2 linked regions of the Teredinibacter purpureus genome follow. The protein of the gene in region 2 interacts with the protein of the main gene of each other region in a pairwise test. Links are inferred from orthologs where the notes say so. Each region holds a gene or a part of one and is shown on either strand. Other genes may lie near its edges. The genes, in order: grxD and H5647_RS11895.

Evidence for each region.
Region 1: the proteins of H5647_RS11895 (region 2) and grxD interact in binary tests that used the Escherichia coli proteins (3 or more experiments, as listed by UniProt). The link is inferred for Teredinibacter purpureus from one-to-one orthologs.

Annotation. Positions count from the first base shown.
Region 1 is NZ_CP060092.1:4,513,909-4,521,034, reverse strand. Bases 2,176-5,002 are described here. They hold grxD (Grx4 family monothiol glutaredoxin), read left to right. Parts: upstream 2,176-3,333; coding sequence 3,334-3,672; downstream 3,673-5,002. Other genes in these bases: H5647_RS20145 (endo-1,4-beta-xylanase), read left to right, coding at 3,852-4,994; H5647_RS20155 (acetylornithine transaminase), read right to left, coding at 2,176-2,868. Also shown: H5647_RS20165 (hypothetical protein), read left to right, coding at 110-751; argF (ornithine carbamoyltransferase), read right to left, coding at 785-1,699; more of H5647_RS20155, read right to left, coding at 1,705-2,175; H5647_RS20140 (toll/interleukin-1 receptor domain-containing protein), read left to right, coding at 5,270-6,382; H5647_RS20135 (alanine/glycine:cation symporter family protein), read left to right, coding at 6,589-7,126. UniProt on the Escherichia coli protein: Monothiol glutaredoxin involved in the biogenesis of iron-sulfur clusters.
Region 2 is NZ_CP060092.1:2,714,336-2,721,603, reverse strand. What follows is about bases 1,783-4,751. They hold H5647_RS11895 (BolA family protein), read right to left. Parts: upstream 3,440-4,751; coding sequence 3,125-3,439; downstream 1,783-3,124. Other genes in these bases: H5647_RS22160 (response regulator), read left to right, coding at 4,559-4,751; H5647_RS22165 (response regulator), read left to right, coding at 4,144-4,551; H5647_RS11890 (hypothetical protein), read left to right, coding at 3,717-3,974; trhO (oxygen-dependent tRNA uridine(34) hydroxylase TrhO), read right to left, coding at 2,114-3,052; H5647_RS11905 (sodium:solute symporter family protein), read right to left, coding at 1,783-2,053. Also shown: H5647_RS11910 (beta-mannosidase), read right to left, coding at 1-260; more of H5647_RS11905, read right to left, coding at 257-1,782; more of H5647_RS22160, read left to right, coding at 4,752-4,798; pyk (pyruvate kinase), read right to left, coding at 4,891-6,339; H5647_RS11875 (sodium ion-translocating decarboxylase subunit beta), read right to left, coding at 6,704-7,268. UniProt on the Escherichia coli protein: Transcriptional regulator that plays an important role in general stress response. Has many effects on cell morphology, cell growth and cell division. Acts by regulating the transcription of many genes, including dacA (PBP-5), dacC (PBP-6), ampC and mreB.

The sequences.
Region 1 (7,126 bases), 1.8 Mb from region 2 along the record:
TCGCAGAAAGTGCTGAAAAATGAGTTCAGCACGCGTTCATCTGCGCAAGCGCACACTGTTTGGCAACGGAATGAAGAACGTTTGAATTTACCTTTAAGGGGATGAGGATATGAACACGGTTTCAAGAGTCAGTATTTGTGGTGGGGTAGCGCTGGCGTTATCGGCATGCGGGGGTGAACATATCGATGTTTACGGTAGCGATCATGCCGCCCACTCAGTTTCTTATACCGCAGTGGAGGCGCCGAGCACCGTCGTGATAGAGCAAACCGTCATTGTGGTTTCGGAGCCGATTGAGCCGGCTCCCATTGTGATAACCGATACGGTCGATATTCCCCTATTAGAAACGTTTGATGTGGTGGATAGCTACGGCAACGATTCAGCGCTAATGACCATGCCGTTTCTTGCGATAAACCCCTTTATCGATGAAGGGTGGTTCGAAATTTATTGGTACGCACAGGCCTACACCGATTATTGGGTAGAATTTTATATTGGTGAAAGCGCGCTAATTGACGATGCAACGTATGTGGGTTCTGAACTTTGCGGGGAAGGATTGGCGTGCGATACGGATGGCATGCAGTTTTGCCAGTACACGTCAGATTTCTATGTTGCCTGTGAAACAGGCGAAAGTTATGTCGCGGATGTTGCGCCTCTTATTTATGTTATTCCACAAACGTTGCATGTCTTTGTCCAGGTTTGTTCTCTCGATTACACTTTTTGCGACGGTAGAGCACAGCTGGTGCAGTTTGAATAACGGTGGCCTTTAAAAAATGACTGCGAGAGCAGCCTATTGGCTGTTCTCGCGTAAGAAGCACATAAGGGCTTTTTGAGCGTGTAACCGGTTTTCGGCTTCATCCCATACCACGGAAATAGAGGTATCCTCCATCAGTTCATGGCTAACCTCTTCACCGCGATGGGCCGGTAAGCAATGCATGAATACAGCATCTGACTTGGCCAAGGACATAAGCTCATGGTTGACTTGGTAGCCCGTAAACTCACCTTCTCGAGCTTGCTGCTCTTCTTCTTGCCCCATGCTCGCCCACACATCGGTTACCACCCAGTCCGCATCTTTAACGGCCTCTTTAGGGTCTTGTATTATCGTAACGCGATCGGCATTTGCTTGTACGAGTTCAGGGGAGGGCTCATAACCTTCGGGGCATGCAATGCGCAGTTCAAAATCGCATAGGCGCGCCGCGTTTATATACGAGTGACACATATTATTGCCATCGCCAATCCACGTCACAATTTTGCCTTTTGGGCTGCCACGGTGCTCAACGTAAGTTTGGATATCGGCTAATAGCTGACAAGGGTGATAGCTATCGGTGAGCGCATTAATAACTGGGACTTTAGAGTACTGAGCAAAGCGCTCTATTTTTTCGTGTTCGAAAGTTCGAATCATAATCATATCGACCATTCGCGAGAGCACGCGCGCAGAGTCTTCGATAGGTTCTCCTCGGCCCAGTTGCGTATCGCGTGGTGATAAGAAAATAGCGCTGCCGCCGAATTGGGTCATGCCCGCCTCAAAGGATACTCGGGTGCGCGTAGAGGATTTTTCAAAAATCATACCTAGCACTTGGTTTTTAAAGGGTTCGTAGAGAGTTCCTTCTTTTAGCGCGGCTTTTTGTTGAATAGCGGTGTCTATGATGGAAGAAAGTTCGTCTGACGATAAATCGAGTAACGTTAAAAAATGTCGAATAGCCATAATGATTAAAACTCTTCAATGAGTTTGGCCACTGTATCTACAATGGTCTGAGCTTGCTCATTGGATATAATAAGTGGAGGTAAGAGGCGAATGGTGTTGCCGGCGGTAACGTTTAAGAGTACGTTCTGTGCTTTGGCAAGCTCAACGAGTTCGGCGCAATCACGATGGAGTTCAATGCCTATCATGAGGCCTTTACCGCGAATGTTTTTGACTTTTTCAGACGACGCTAATTTAGCGTTAAATGCTTCCAAAAAGAAAATGCCGAGCGCCGCTGCGCGCTCAATAAGGTTTTCGTTAACGAGAGTTTGTGTTGCCGCTAAGGCGGCGTTGCACACGAGAGGGTTACCACCAAAAGTAGAGCCGTGATTGCCCGGTTGTAAAATCTCAGCCGCTTTTCCTTTTGCTATGCAGGCCCCTATGGGCACGCCATTCCCCAGTCCTTTTGCCGTCGTGACAACATCGGGCAATATACCGTTATGTTGATAGGCGAAAAATTTTCCGGTGCGACCATTACCCGTTTGGATTTCATCCAAAATTAAGAGCCAGTCATTATCGTCACACAACGTTCTTAATTGATTCAAATAATCATCGGCGGGCACATTAACGCCGCCTTCTCCTTGAACTGGCTCAACCATAATCGCGACAGTGTTGGCGGTTGCTGCGCACTTAATTGCATCAATATCATTATAAACCACGTGAGTAAAACCGCTGACTAAAGGTTCGAAGCCGGCTTTGATTTTGGGGTTTCCGGTCGCGGATAGTGTCGCCATTGTGCGGCCATGGAAACTGTTTTCAGCGGTAATGACTTCCGGTTCCCCAATACCTTTTTGTTGGCCAAATTTACGAGCAATTTTTAACGCCGCTTCATTGGCTTCTGCACCCGAGTTGGAGAAAAATACTTTTTCCATGCCGGATAGCGTCACCAATAATTGGCCAAGTGCTTGTTGTGGCTCAATTAAGAATAGATTGGAGCAGTGCACCAATTTTTCGGCTTGTTCTGTAATAGCCTTGGTTACGGCTGGGTGATTATAGCCGAGGCCGCAAACAGCGATTCCAGAAAGTGCGTCCAAATAGCGGTTGCCCTCACTGTCCCACAAATAAGCACCCTCTCCTTTGATGAGGGTGGTTGTTCTTTCACCATATGTGTTCATAAGTGCGGACGCCGACATTTTGATACTCTCCAAAAACAAAACAGGCAGCGAAAGCTGCCTGAGTAAACGATCATTCTATAAACAAACACGCCATTTGTAAAATGATGATGACAGTGTATTTTTACGTGTTTAGGGTTAGATGCACGTTAAACAAAAAGGCAACACAAAGGGGAGAGGTTTAATCGATAAGTTGCGCGTGTTTTTTGTTCAAAGGCGCTTCATCGGGTTGGGTCCGTATGGTGAGAGCATAGTGGGAAATACTCGGCCTAATGTAACCGATTAGCCTTGCGCCATATTAATGGAGTGTAAGCATGGTGAGCATAAAAAGAAACTAACCGAATAGCGTTGATAGGCTGGAGTGAGTCGAGGTTGTGCCTATGCGACGAGCCGCTTAGCCGGCCAATTAGCAGTGGGAACCGCTCGGAGCCTGAGGTACAATACCTGACTAATTTCGTCGGTTAATGTAATAGAGGTCACACACCCATGGACGTCATGGAAACCATCAAAGGTCAGATTGAATCAAACGATATCATTTTATATATGAAAGGCTCTCCGAATGCACCGCAGTGTGGTTTTTCGATGAAAGCCTCTCAGGCGGTAATGGCTTGTGGTAAGCGATTTGCTTATGTCGATATCCTCTCGAATCCAGAAATTCGCCAAAACCTCCCTAAATATGCCAATTGGCCGACATTCCCGCAGTTGTGGGTGAAGGGCGAACTCGTTGGCGGCTGCGATATTATTCTCGAAATGCACGAAACGGGTGAATTAAAACCCATTATCGAAGCCGCAGCGCCCGATCCAGAAGACGACGCCGAATCTTAACGGTTCTTCAAGGTACGCCGTATTCATTCATAAATATTAATCGAAATATGCGGCTGTAGCCTTAGTTGCTCATTGTTCAGCCTGTGCTATCTGCGCAGGCTCATTCTCTGTTCCTTCCCTTTCTCTGCGCTATACTTTTTGCAATATTTTCCCGTTAAATTGAGGTAATACTAATCATCATGGCGATTTCTCGACGACAATTTTTTCTTCAGGCTACGGCGGCGTACGCTGCACTCCACTCCATTAAAGCGAATGCGTTGTCTACCGCGTTGGCTGAAACGGGGTTGAAGGATTTATATAAAGACGATTTCTATCTAGGGACGGCGATTGGAGCAAGTAAGCTCAAGGCCGGATCGCCTGACTTCTTAAAATTGGTGAGCCGAGAATTTAACGCGATTACGATGGAAAACGACATGAAATGGGAGCGTGTTAATCCTACCCCGGGGCAGTGGGAGTGGGATCTTCCCGATAAGTTTATGGCGTTCGGTGAACAACACGAAATGTATCGGCTGGGCCATGTATTGGTTTGGCATTCTCAGGTGCCGAGCTGGGTGTTTGAAAACGGCAAAGGAAAACCCGCAAGTCGAAAGGAATTGTTGGCGCGGATGAAAAACCACATCAATACCCTCGCAGGGCGTTATGCCGGCCAAATGAATGCCTGGGATGTCGTTAACGAGGCCGTTGATGAAGACAAGGGGTGGCGTAAGAGCCCTTGGTTCAACATTATCGGCGAAGATTTTATGGACTACGCCTTTAATTTTGCGCACGAGACGGATCCTAAAGCGCATTTACTTTACAACGATTACAATATGCAAAACCCTGCGAAACGTGAGTTTGTAGTGGACTATATCCGCAAGGCTAAAAAACGGGGCGTACCAATACAGGGCATTGGGTTGCAGGGGCATGTGGGGTTAGGTTTTCCCGATATCAAGGAGTTTGAAGCGAGTATTGAGGCCTATGCGGCAGAGGGTATGCGTGTTCATGTTACGGAGTTTGATGTTGACGTATTGCCTGTGGCATGGGAATTTATGGGTGCCGAAATATCCACAAATTTTGAATACTCAGATGAGTTAAACCCTTATGCGAAAGGCATGCCCGCCGCAATAGAACAGCAACTTAACGACCGATATGTTGAGTTTTTTAAATTATTTCTCAAGCATCGGGACAAAATTGAGCGAATTACGCTTTGGGGCACTGGCGATGGAGAATCATGGAAAAATGATTTCCCTGTTATTGGCCGTACTAACTACCCGTTGCTATTTGACCGAGAATACAAGCGTAAAGCCTGTTATAACGCCGTCGCTGCATTAAAACAAGGGTGAACACACCTTTTTAACGCGTTAATGTATTTACAAGAATAGTCGCCAAACCGGAGCAGTCTTTTTCTCCGGTTTTTTTTGGCCGCTATTTTAGTAGGCTTTTATGTGGCCGAGCATCACGGTTAACGTGTGCATTCTTTGTGGGCGGCGCGGCCACGCGGTATGTCTTTGTTTAGAATTAACTAGCGCTATTGAATGAAAAATGATGTGCGCCAGTTAGCATGCTAGACAATATTTGAATGTCCGTTTATTCTCTTTGCGTCAATAAGGAGGTGGATATGTCGCAGGTATTTCTCAGTTATTCTCGTAAGAATTTAGAAGACGTTTTAAGGATACGCCAAGCTTTGGAGCGACGCGGAATCGATGTATGGATTGACCAAGATGATATTGGTACCGGTTCTCGTTGGGACGTTCAAATCGAAGAGGGTATTCAGAAAAGTCGAGTTGTTGTTGTTATTTTGTCTGACGCTTCCGTCGCGTCCTCAAATGTTGGAGACGAATGGAGTTTTGCGATAGAAAACGATAAGCATATTATTCCCGTGTTGTTGCATGAATGTAATGTCCCCATGCGTATTGCGAGTTTACAGCGCATTGAGTTTACGGATAGTTTTGAAAAGGGAATAGGGCGTTTGGTTGAATCTATTCTCGATGACAAGACCGTGGCACGCAAAGCAGAGAAACGACGTCGTTCATTTCAGCCACACAAGGTATTGGCGTTGGCCAAAGTTGCTGCGCTCATAGCGATAGTGCTGGGTGGAGGTTATGGCGGGTACACTACCTATCAAAACCATTGGTCTCACGTTGTGTTAGATGAAGCGTTGATAGGTCAGCCGCGCGAAATTGTTGAGTCTAAACTCAGCGATCAGTTTGTGTCCGTAGACATGATTTATATTGAGCATGTCGCGGGTAAAGCCGGTACTGTGTTTAAACTGACGCCTGCGGCAAACACATCGATTAAGCGTTTTAGTGATGTAGCTTTGCATGTCGTGGCCAATAAAATTGAAGTGCCCAATGTTATGAGTCAAACGGAAGCGCAAGCGGTGGAACAGTTAGAAGCGCTAGGGTTAGTGGTGAGCCTTAGTCGCGAAGCGAATGCTGATGTTGAGGTGGGGCATGTCTTTAGTATGAGCCCTGAGAGCGGCAGCACGCTTACCATGGGAGCCAAAATAGAAATAATAATCGCTGAGCAAGGCGGTTGGATCTATCTCGAAAAAGGACGTGTGGGTGAAATAGTCACTCTAGACAGCGGCTTCAAACTACGCAGAACAACTGACTCTTCTACGGATAACAATATTGTTGATCGTTTAAGGAAGGGGACCCCAGTTAAAATTGATGAGGCCTTTGAAAATGGATGGCGTCGTGTTCGTGTGATCAACGCAGCCGACGTGTAAGACACTCTTCCATACGTCTCTTCTACGTTTTAGGTGTTGGGCTACTGCTTTTTAAGAGTACGTAGCCATTCGCTCCCCGCTCACTTTATTCTGTTCTGCTTGCACCGGCATTGAATTTTCCCGTTATCCCCGTTTATAGTGTCCCAATCCTTTTGCCCGTCGTTTTTGAGACAGGTAAACACCTTAATTCTTGTAGGGAGTGCTTTGTGGAAGCAGCGGTTAACGTTATTAATTCGATCATTTGGAGCCGGGCTTTAATTTATTTATGCTTAGGCGCAGGCCTGTTTTACTCCATCCTTACGCGCTTCGTGCAAGTACGACTATTTTCTGAAATGTGGGCATTACTACTGTCGGGCAAAAGCTCGGCGCAGGGCATTTCGTCTTTTCAGGCCTTAACTGTATCGCTTTCGGGGAGAGTGGGTACCGGTAATATCGCCGGTGTTGCGGCCGCTATTGGGTTTGGTGGCCCAGGAGCCATTTTTTGGATGTGGGTTGTGGCGTTTTTGGGGGCTGCTACTGCTTTCGCAGAATCGACGCTTGCCCAAATTTATAAAGAGGAGCATGGCGGCCAGTATCGTGGCGGCCCTGCATTTTATATCGAAAAAGCCATGGGACAAAAATGGTACGCATGGATATTCGCGGTGTCGACAATCATTGCCTGTGGGTTTCTATTGCCCGGCGTACAAGCGAACAGCATTAGTAAAGCGGCAGCAATGGCCTTTGGCTCAGGTGATATCATTCAAA
Region 2 (7,268 bases):
CACATTTCATAGTGGCTGTTCCCGGAAAGTGCATCAGCGTAATTAAAATGTGTTTGATATTCCCAATCGACTTCGCCTATCCACTGTTGTGATTTTTCATTGTCGCGCCAGTAGGGATCATCAATGACATGGTTATCCAACAAATCTAAATGTACATGCCCCGGAACCGTTGCGTTTAGCCACGGAGTATCCTTGCCGTTTGTGTCGACAGACACTTGACGAAAAGTCCAATCATTGTTGAGCGCTATCGTTTTTTTCATTGATTCTCCAACTTATCGTACCAACTATATTTTAGTATCACCGTCCCAACACTGGCCACCACTAATAATACTATCAATGTACTCCAGTTTTTAATAACCAATGCGAGTGGAGCCGCCATTATGGATAACTGCCAGACAATCCCCACCGTCACATTCCCCATGTCTCGCAGAAAATTCTGATTAGGCGTAAATGCTGGATCTTCAGCCTTCACCCACCTCTCAACGGGCTTCCAAAAGCCCCACGGACGCACTGAAGAATAAAACGACATCAATAGTGCCTTAGGCTCTGCTGGTGTTAATAATGTGCCCACAATACATCCTGCAAGCGAACAGAATAAAATAGCAGGGTAAGCATAGAGCGCCTTCGTGTCGGGGGAAAATATAGGCATTAATAACGCAAACAATAAACCTGCAATCATTCCCCAAAAATAGCCATGCCCGTTAAATCGCCACCAATGCCACTTCAATACGTTCGCCGCCGCGTAGCCCCCCCATAGCGCGGACACAATCCAACGCGTTATAGAATCGACAGATTCAATAACCATACCGACAAAAATACTCGCAATTGCCAGTATCGCTGACACGAGATAGCTCATGCGAATATACGTTTTCTGGCTTGCATTAGGGCGAAAGTATTTTTTATACACATCATTCACAATATACGCCGGCGTCACATTCAAAAACGAACTGGTCGTCGACATATGCGCAGACAACATACCCGCCAGCAATAATCCCATAAGCCCCACAGGAATAAATTTGCTTATTGCAAAAGGTAAAATTAATTCAAAATCAATATCCGGCCCCATTTCATTTAACTCACCGCTGAAAAACACCAGCGCTAAAACCGTTAACCCCCCGATCATTAAATAACGAGGAATGGCGACAATAACAGAACTCGCCCCCGACATTAGCGCAGCTTCTCTAGGGCTTTTTGCGGCCAAAATTCGCTGTAAACTTTGGGTTGGCACTGGGCCGGCCATACTTACCCAGAGCCCTTTAAAGAGCGCCATCATAATAAAGATGGTAAATAGTTCCCAGCCATCACTTTCAATTTTAGTGTTGACTGATTCCAAAATACCTGACCAGTCGAGCCCTAAATGCCAACCAAATTGCATTTGCCCCCAACCGTCAGGCGTAACAGCCGCCAACATTTCGGGAGACACTTTATTCATGGCAATAACCGCAATAATAATGGCCGAAACTGTCATTAATACATATTGGATAATATCCGTTAACACCACCCCCATTAACCCTCCTTGTACAACGTATACCGCTGTCACAAGTGTAATGAGCGTGGCATAGGCATGTGGGTGCCAACCCCAGGGCAAGAAAATTTCCGCAAACTTTCCGATACCCACAAATCCATAGGCCAGAAAACCTACAATTGAGATGGTTGAAAACAACACCACGACCATGTGTGCCATTTTGCCACCAGAAGATGCCTGATCAAAACGCGTGGCAATCCATTCCGCACCCGTCATTGCATTAGAGCGACGTAGCCAAACGGCAAGATAAATCATCATAAAGATTTGATTGAAAAACGGCCACAACCAAGGAATGAACGCACTTTTCATTCCATAAACAAAGGCCAAATACACCAGCCACATTGTGCCTGCAATATCAAACATACCGCCGGCATTTGACAAGCTTAGGGCATACCAAGGTATTTTGTTGCCACCCAGAAAATAGGTATTTAGGTTTTTACTGGCTTTTGACGATACGATAGAACCAGCGGCAATCATCACCACCAGGTACCCGATTACGATCGCACTATCGATTAAATGAAGTTCCATGGCATATCCTTATTTTTATTTTTTTAAGAGCCACTATTTTTGTAGAACTAATCTGACTCGCTACTGTTTAGTATTTTTTCTGCCCTGCGATTTTGCGCCAATATGCTCTTGGCCTCTAAGCTTGGCCAATTTAATTTGCTTTTGACGCTCCATAAACCTCTCTCGCTGATCAGCGGTCTGAGTGTCATAACAACGTGGACAGGTAACCCCCTCAATAAAATGCTCAGATGCCTTATCCTCATCGGTGATGGGGTGGCGACAACCATGACACAAGTCGTAAATGCCTTTTTCCAAATCGTGATTAACCGCAACACGATTATCAAAAACAAAACACTCCCCTTTCCAAAGGGTTTCTTCTTTCGGTACATCTTCCAAGTATTTTAAAATCCCACCTTTTAAGTGAAATACTTCCTCGAAGCCCTGCTGTTTCATAAACGCGGTTGATTTTTCACAACGAATTCCACCCGTACAAAACATAGCTACTTTTTTGTGTTTCTGAGGGTTGAGGTTTTCGGCTACAAATTGGGGCAAATCACGAAAACTTTCAGTGTGCGGATCAATCGCTCGCTCAAAGGTTCCAATTTCATATTCATAGTAATTACGTGTATCAATGACTGTTACATCAGGATCGCTAATAAGCGCGTTCCATTCTTTTGGCTCCACGTAGGTCCCAACAATATCATTTGGATCGATACCCTCAACCCCCATAGTGACAATTTCCTTTTTAAGCTTTACCTTCATTCGATGGAAAGGCTCACCTTCTTCAAAGGATTCTTTATGCGATAACCCCTCGAAACGGACATCGCTCCGCAAGTAGCTCAGTAACGCATCTATTGCCGCTCGAGAACCGGCAACAGTCCCATTGATTCCCTCCTCTGCCAGTAGCAAAGAGCCTTTAATATTGTGCTCTTCACAACATTTTAATAATGGATTGCGTAGATCATGGAAGTCGGGAAGGGCAACAAATTTGTAAAGGGCGGCGATAACAGTGTGGGTCATAATTTACATACATCGGGTAGCAGTGGAAAAGAGCCGCAATTCTAACCAATTGCGAGGGCAATAGCACCTGCACTAACCTTTGCTTGCACCGGCACAATCCGGTGATACAGGAACAGCCCCCTCTCTTTGGGCCCATTGTTGTGGCGTATAAAGATGAAGCGATAGCGCATGGACGCCATTTGCCAACTCTTCTGCTAAAAGGCCGTATATCTGCTGATGCCGCTTCACCGGCAACACCCCCTCAAAACAACGAGCAACCACCGTGAGCTTAAAATGTGTTTCAGAGTTTTCTGGCACGCTATGCATGTGGCTTTCATTTTCAACATGCAAAACTTCAGGCGAGAGCGCTTGCTTAATTTTTTGTTCAATGACCTCTGAATGGCGCATATTTAACCTTTCCCCTAAAATAATGTGACACGCGTCACGTTTTTATATACAATTTAATTCTTATGTACCGCTCATAATCCCATATAACAATACTAAATGCTGACATTTAAGATCGAAACCACCCCGGCACCCCAACTTTACGGTAGTAAGCAGTACATAAGCGACTGAATGAAAAAAAACACGCCAGCCAGACAGAAAAGCCAATACCCTACAAAAATAGTGGCTCCAATAACTGGTAAATAGACCGTGCAGTGCTATACGATAGGAATGATATCACGTGAGTAACCAACGCAATTCGAGTGACCTAATGAAGGACAACAAAATCTTTTTCGTTAACCGACGCAAAGGGGACGATCGCCGTTTAGACGCTGATCCTTGCAGTGAAATGCCATTGGATCTTTACCATCGAAAACGTCGGAAATCTAAAGACCGCCGCGATACCAATCGAACACTCAGCGATGATTACTATGCTTACATGCGCAAGGTAATGGAGAAAGTTCAAAGCGACGCCAAACGAGTAAAAGATCACGCCTAGCGCCTCTTTGTGCCGTAGTACGCCAATTCCTTACACCTCTTCCCCCGAACCACTGTATCCTTTCTATACTTACCTCTGGCGAATGCCGGCTAGAGGTTCATTTCTGACGGGGCAACGCCTTCTCTATTCTCACTACTTACGTGTAATGAATGATTAAGGTAGATAATCAATGCTGACCTCGGCAGAAACGAAGCTCGTTGTTGCAACACTAACCAAGCGACGCGCATGGTTACGCAAATCACTCGACGATGCGAACCTAGACCCTAGTGCTAGGCAAGATTATATGGACTCGATTAAGATCATCGAAAGTGCCATTAAAAAACTCGCCGCCAGCGCCCCGCCACCCGCGAATAAACCCGCGAAACCAACTGCACCTCCAGCGCCACCGCCTAGAAAAAAACTCACAATGGCTAGTGCCCGTGTGCTCATAGCCGAAGATAACGCCGACTCAGCTAACTTACTATTAGATGTGCTTCAGGATTTTGGCATGACCCAGGCGGACCTTGCTACTGACGGGATGGAAGCCTTCGATAAGATTAAACGCGCAAAAAACACCCTACGACCTGATTCTTTGTGATTGGGATATGCCTGAACTCACGGGGTTAGAAGTCCACTGCAAAGCAAAAGCCTCCAACAAACTGCAGGGCGCTCACTTTGTAATGGTTACCGCGGTATCCGAATCGTCTCGTATTAGAGAAGCCATTCAACAAGGTGTTAACGACTATATCGTTAAACCCATCGATATGGATGTTTTAGAAGCCAAGATTAAAACAGCACTCAACATTGATGATGAGCCTTCAACCGAGGATAAAAAAGAATCGTAACGTTCCTATATCACAAAAAAGGCCGCTGAGATTAACCCAGCGGCCTTTTTTAATTTAATTAGTAAAGAGTCTGTCTACACTAATTTTTAAGACTAAGAAACGTCCGTACCTACTTGCAAAATCTTAAGTGTATTAGTACCACCGTTAATATTCGCAGAGTCACCCTTAGAGATAAGAACCAAATCACCGTCCTCTAGGCCTTCTTGCTCACACAAGATATTCAGTGCTGCTGCGTTAGTCTCGGTATAAGGAATAGCATCGCTATCGAATAATACAGGCTGTACGCCACGGAACAATGCGGCCCGTCGAAGTGTTTTTTCATGACGAGAAAAAGCAAAAATAGGCAAACGAGAACCATAACGAGACATCAATAACGGAGTAGAACCAGACTCTGTCATAGCTGCAATACAACGTACCTTCTGTAATTCACGAGCCGTGTACATAGTGGCTGACGCAACCGCTTGGTCAATAGCCGCGTAACCACCCTCAGGCTTAGAAGGAGGTATCTCGGCTTGTGGGTGCTTCTCTGCACCACGGATAACACGCACCATGGCTTCAACCGTTTCAACAGGGTATTTACCTGCTGCAGTTTCAGCTGACAGCATTACCGCATCGGTGCCATCCAACACAGCATTAGCAACGTCAAATACTTCCGCGCGAGTCGGCATTGGGCTGCTAATCATAGTTTCCATCATTTGGGTCGCTGTAATCACACAGCGATTCAAGGTGCGAGCACGCTGAATCATATGTTTTTGCACACCAATTAACTGTGCATCGCCAATTTCAACGCCCAGATCGCCACGAGCAACCATCACGGCGTCAGACGCCAGAATGATGTCATCTAGAATTTGGTGATCGGCAACAGTTTCTGCACGCTCAATTTTAGCGACCATGTACATGTTGCCACCGGCTTCACGTGATAACTGGCGAGCGAGATTCATATCTTCTGCGCTACGCGGAAACGACACGGCAAGGTAATCAACATCAATTTCTACAGCTGTCTTAATATCTGCACGGTCTTTATCCGTTAAAGCCGGAGCGGATAATCCTCCACCTTGACGGTTAATTCCCTTGTTATTTGAGAGCTTTCCGCCAACAACAACTTCTGTATTGATTCGCGAACCATCTACTGATTCAACTTTAAGGACAACGCGCCCATCATCCAACAACAGCATATCGCCAGGATTTACATCGTTTGGCAGCTCTTTATAGTCAATACCAACTTCATTTTGGTTTCCAGCATCGCGTTCAAGATTCGCATCCAAAACAAATGTAGCGCCAATCTCTAAATCTATCGGGCCTTCAGCAAAACGAGCAACACGGATTTTTGGCCCCTGAAGATCACCTAAAATCGCAATATAAGTATTATGCTTGATGGACAACTCTCTCACCATCTTGGCACGACGCATATGGTCTTCTGGGCTGCCGTGCGAAAAGTTCATACGTACAACGTTGACACCCGCGACAATTAATTTCTCTAATATTCCGGGTTCATCTGTGGCCGGGCCTAAGGTGCTAACAATCTTCGTACGTCTATACATAGATAACTCCATGGGAATTCAGGTGCGTGAAATTGCGCGCATTCTACTATATGCAGGATGCCAGTTGTAAACGATTCTCTGCAAAATGCAGGGCAGCGGGCCAATATTCGAACAATAAGCGCTTCAGCTAAGCCCGAAGTTTAGTTGATTGCACCATTACTGTGAGCATTTGGTGCTATGCACCACTGAAGGGAGACCGCAATAAGGCGCAGGTTACCGAATGAAAACGCTCCTTAGCGTTACCTTACTCACGAATAAAAAGGCCTTCATTCCAACTTCAGGTGCTTTGCGGCCGAGAATAAAGACATTGAAAACGTAAAACGGGCGCCAGAGCGCCCGTCAATACTCACCTTAAAGGGCAAGATTACATACCATTAACCATAGAGATCATTACGCCTGCCGCAACCGCAGAACCGATAACGCCCGCCACATTTGGCCCCATAGCATGCATTAACAAGAAGTTATGTGGGTTGGCTTCTTGCCCCACCTTGTTAGAAACACGCGCAGCCATCGGAACCGCAGACACACCTGCAGAGCCAATAAGCGGGTTGATTTTACGCTTACTGATCACATTCATCCCCTTCGCCATCATCACACCCGCGGCCGTACCAATACTAAAGGCCAGAATACCTAGCACTAAGATGCCGAGAGTTTTGGGGTCAAGGAACTTGTCCGCCGCCAACTTGGAACCAACAGAGAGCCCAAGGAAAATAGTAGTAATATTAATAAGCGCATGTTGAGTAGTGTCCGATAATCGATCAACTACACCGCACTCACGCATCAAATTACCAAAACAAAACATCCCCAACAGTGGAGCGGCATCCGGTAGTACAATTGCAACCAGTATCAGTAACAACACAGGAAATGCAATTTTCTCTCGCCGACTCACCTCTCTTAATTGCGTCATCACTATGGAGCGCTCTTCTTTC